One region of the Salinicoccus sesuvii genome, then DNA from elsewhere that is predicted to be linked to it. Evidence: riboswitches for the same ligand, from Rfam matches in the RefSeq annotation. Region 1 holds a riboswitch; the other holds the start of a gene.
What was found. Region 1 has a riboswitch for lysine ahead of ACFOJ8_RS04195 (aspartate kinase). Riboswitches for the same ligand answer to the same signal wherever they lie in the genome.
Positions count from the first base shown of each region.

Region 2: linked by a shared signal. The riboswitch ahead of ACFOJ8_RS09100 (Na+/H+ antiporter NhaC family protein) and the one ahead of ACFOJ8_RS04195 (aspartate kinase) in region 1 are both predicted to bind lysine.

Region 1 covers NZ_JBHRWV010000002.1:303,620-306,105, reverse strand. Annotated here, with positions in the region: gene ACFOJ8_RS04195 (aspartate kinase) at 1-1,001, opposite strand, end outside; lysine riboswitch at 1,077-1,256, opposite strand; gene ACFOJ8_RS04190 (ABC-F family ATP-binding cassette domain-containing protein) at 1,340-2,486, opposite strand, start outside.
Region 2 covers NZ_JBHRWV010000008.1:57,697-60,182, forward strand. Annotated here, with positions in the region: gene ACFOJ8_RS09100 (Na+/H+ antiporter NhaC family protein) at 1-1,473, opposite strand, end outside; lysine riboswitch at 1,559-1,721, opposite strand; gene ACFOJ8_RS09105 (bifunctional metallophosphatase/5'-nucleotidase) at 1,769-2,486, opposite strand, start outside.

The DNA.
Region 1 (2,486 bases):
CTTGCGTCGAGCATCATTTCAGGATGCATGCGACCGACGGTTTCGAAGATGTCATCGAGACGGTACGAATCGTTGCCTTTCACTGTAAAGGACAGCTGAAATCCCTCACTATTAACGACCTGCGAAATCATGTCGATGTTGATGTCATGTGTCTCAAACCGCTTGAAAAGATCAAAGATGAGAGTCGACTCCTTCTTTGGTTCATAGAGGGTAACATGGATGATATCACTATCAAGTGCTGCCCCCGTAACGGCTTTTCTCTCAAGTATTTGCGTGTCCTGCATAATCCATGTTCCTCTCTCTTCAGATAATGTGCGCCCAAGATATATCGGGATAGAATGATTTTTTGCGATTTCTATACATCTTGTTTCAAGAACGCCGGCGCCGAGTGCACTCATCTCCATCATTTCATCGTATGTGATCTCATGGATTCTTGAGGCAGTGCTATAGACTCTTGGATCGATAGTGTAAACCCCGTCCACATCCGTATATATCTCGCACGGCATACTGCAACGTGCTGCAATGGCTACCGCCGTCGTATCGGATCCGCCGCGGCCAAGTGTCGTAATCTCAAAATCATCATTGATACCTTGAAAACCTGCAATAACGATGACGTCATAATCTTCAAGCGTAACTTTCAACCGTTCTTCATCGATATCTGCGATCTTACTTTTCATATGACCACCGAACGTTTTTATTCCTGCTTGATATCCTGTCATGGCTTTCGTACGGACACCAAGGTCCTCAAGTACAATCGAAAGGTAGGAAATCGTCTGCTGCTCACCGGTAGTGAGTAGCAGTGCCACATGATCCTCCTTTGGAGCAGAGGATAGCTGACCCGCGTTCTGGAGCAGCTCATCCGTTGTACCTCCCATCGCACTGACAACAACAATCAATTTCTCACCTTGTGAGACTCTCGAATGCAGTTCCCCCGCGATACTTCTTATCTTGTCAAAATTACCTACAGATGTGCCACCAAACTTCAATACACTTGTTTCCATACGACCTCCTGTTAGGGAAGTACTCACTTAAACTAAAAAAAACAAGCCCGGAATGCCGGACTTGTTATATCTATACACAAGTGATGCACTCCATTATTTTGTGAAAATAATGACAGATCTGTAGCTCTTAACCTTCAGATCCAATAACGGGCCGCTGCAACGGCCAGTCATTTCGGCATCTCACCCTTTTACACACTTAAAGCTCGCAGGCTTTGATAAGTGGTTACTATTGATTGATGCGCCTCATCCAACTGATTATTAAATTTTATAATCGTAATTATACATACATCACTCGTGCATGTAAACTACTTTTTTAAAAACATGAAATTGCCTCACAATTATGACTTAATGAGCCCTTTATCCTTCAAGTACTCTTCGTACGTTGATTCTTTTACAATAGCACCGGTTTTTTCTAGTTCCAATACCTTGTTTGCGATGGTATTGATAAACTCGAAGTCATGGGAAGCAAAGATAATGGATCCCTTGAATTTCTTCAGTCCTTCGTTGACAGAAGTGATGCTCTCGAGATCCAAGTGGTTTGTCGGCTCATCCAAGATGAGCACATTTGATTTCGACAACATCATTTTCGATAGCATCGCTCTTACCTTCTCACCACCGGATAGAACATTTGCTTTCTTTTTAGCTTCCTCGCCACTGAAAAGCATGCGGCCGAGAAATCCTCTAAGGAAAGTCTCTGTCTGTTCTTCAGGAGGGGCGTACTGGCGCAACCAGTCGACTAGGTCTGTATTCACACCCTCGAAGAATTCGGAATTGTCCTTCGGGAGATAAGTGTGACTTGTCGTTACGCCCCATTTGACTTCTCCTTCATCTGGTGTAATCTCTCCGGCAAGAATACGCAGAAGGGTAGTACGCGCGATTTCGGAGTAGCTGATCAGTACTGTTTTATCGTATGGATCCAGCGTGAAATTCACGTTATCCAGGACCTTTTGACCATCAACCGTATGGGAGAGATTTTTGACTTGTAGTAGATCATTACCAATCTCACGCTCAGGTGTGAAGTGAACAAATGGATATTTCCTTGATGATGGTTTGATATCGTCAAGTTCTATCTTTTCAAGGGTTTTCTTACGGCTGGTCGCCTGTTTCGATTTCGATGCATTCGCACTAAAACGTGCGACGAAATCTTTCAGTTCCTTGATTTTCTCTTCCTTCTTCTTATTCTGTTCCTGCGCCATCTGCTGGGCAAGTTGGCTGGACTGGTACCAGAAGTCGTAGTTGCCGACGTAGACCTGGATCTTGCTAAAGTCAAGGTCTGCAATGTGGGTACATACGTTATTCAAGAAGTGACGGTCGTGAGAGACGACAATGACGGTATTGTTGAAATTCATCAAAAATTCCTCAAGCCACTGGATTGCTTCGATATCGAGACCATTGGTTGGCTCGTCAAGTAGCAGTACGTCCGGATCGCCGAAAAGACTTTGTGCTAAGAGGACTTTCACTTTTTGATTGTTCTCAAGTTCTGAC
Region 2 (2,486 bases), on a different contig from region 1:
AACCAAATAGCCGATCAGTGCGATTATCGCAGACCCGACTGCATAAGGGAGCTGTGTCATAACGTGCACAATATGATTACACCCTGCACCAGTTGAGGACAGAATTGTGGAATCGGATATCGGCGAACAGTGATCACCGAATACCGCACCAGCGAGCACAGCAGCGATACTTGGTAGCAGTAGATCTGTTTCTCCAAGTGAAATCATGATTTCACCAGTGATTGGAATCAATATACCGAAAGATCCCCAACTCGTCCCTGTGGCCAAAGCCATTATACAAGCTACAGCAAAGACGACAGCAAGCAGTACACCGACCGGTAAGTTGGAACGTTCGACTATATCGCCGAGAAGTTCCCCCGTACCAAGCTGACCGATCAGATCACCGATCATCCACGCCAGTGTCAATACAAGGATGGCTGGGAACATCGCCTTGAAACCAGTCTTAACACCGAGCCAAATTTCACTCTTGCCGAAGTCTTTATCATGACGAGTGTCCTTGAAGAAATAGAACAAGCTCAGCGCTAGTCCGACAACACCCCCGATGACGAGCGAATGTGTAACTAGCGTATTCTCGAAAATACTGAAAATATTCATGGACTCACCGGTGATTGCCCCTGTTACAAACATTGAAATGACGACAGTGATTGCAAGTCCAAGTATTGGAATGATCAGTGCTTTCGCTGAGCCGTCCGGATGTACTGGGAGTGCTTCATCGGTCTCTCCCGGAGCTTCCCGTGGGTTTTCAACAAGTTGCCCTTCATTGAGGGCCAACGTTTCATGTTTGCGCATCGGTCCGATATCAAATCGGGTGACGATGACAATGAACATCATAGCAATCGCGGTCAGTACATAGAAATTCATTGGAATCATATAGACGAAAGCTTGAAACGGCGTGATTGCAACGAGACCAGCTGCTGCAAGCAATGGCGCCACAAGACCCATGATACCAGCACCCCAGCTGGATATCGGGGCAATGACGGAGACCGGCGAAGCGGTCGTATCAATCAGATAAGCCAGTTTGGCCCTGGAAACGTTGTATTTGTCAGTCAGTGGCTTAGCCACTTGGCCGACAATCAGTGCACTAAAATAGTCGTCGATAAAGACAATGATACCAAGCAGGGCTGTTGTTAGATTTGCCCCCCTGCGTGACTTTACTTTTGTCAGTGCCCATCCGGTAAATGCTCTGGCACCGCCCGACATATTAATGAAGGCTGTCATAATGCCAAGCAAACTTAAAAAGATAAGGATGAAGGCGTTCCATGTATTGATGGCACCATCATCAACAAAAATCATAGCGAAGCTACCCCAAATTATCTGAAGGGTTTCTAAAATTGCGGCCCCTGCAACGACAAATGCTGAAGTAACAATACCGACACCTAGACTGATGCCTACTTTACGTGTCAGTATCACCAAAAGCAGGGTAAGCAGTGGTGGAATGAGGGAGTTGTACTCCCAGTTGAGTATGCTTTCCATATATTTGTAACCTCCTAAAACTTATTTGAACCACAAAAAAGACATCACAGCAGCATTACAGAATCAGCCACCGTGACGTCTCTCACTAGTTTGTAGCGCATCATCGCAATGACAGTGCCAAGCCTATTCGACCTGACCCCAGAAAAACACCCCGCCGGGTGCATTCTTCGGCAACTGCTCCTTTCCACGATTTCAAAGCATGCCTGCTCCCTCGTGTACTCATGGCCGTTGCGACCTCTACCTTTTATTCTTCAATTGTTACAGCATATTATAGCACATATTGTGTGTTTTTCAACTACAATTCGGAACCGTAAATCTTGACGATGTCTCTTAGGAATTCGGGCATTTTGTATATCTTCTTTGAATATCTAAATTGCGGGAATATCCTGCCGAATGTATACATGTCGAGTGTGCCGAGGGTATAATGCTTTCGGTCCTCAATCACTTCACCATTAACATAATATTCGCGTTCGGATTGGACGTAACCGATATTCTCGGCAACAAAGCAACCGAATATATCGCCCCTGAAACCGAGCCCTCTTATAATCTCGTCTTTGAACTCATGCTTTGAGGCCTGATTGAATACTTCTTTCAATTCACGCCCCGTCAGCTCAATCTGGACTGTATTGATGGCATGGGGAAGTACTTTGTGAAGATCATAGTCTGTCAGTGCCCCGCCCTCAAACGGTTTTACGATAAGGCCAGTATGGATTAGACTTACGTCGCTGTCTGTAAATAGACGGACCATACGAGCGAGTGAAGTAATAAAGTGACTCGTTGAATATAGCCTGCGTTCTATCGGTGCAGCGGAATCTTTGATTACGGTCGACAACATGTCGCGTCCAATTTCGTAATAGTGATCGTCACTGCTTGTAAGCAGATCGGTATCATAAAGTCGGGCACGTTTGCCGATAAGTTTCTTTCCTTCAAACTGGAGGGTCACCTCACCGACATAATCACCATACCGTCCGGCTGCCCCAAGCAGTGTATCGCCGATCCATTCTCCTTCTTCA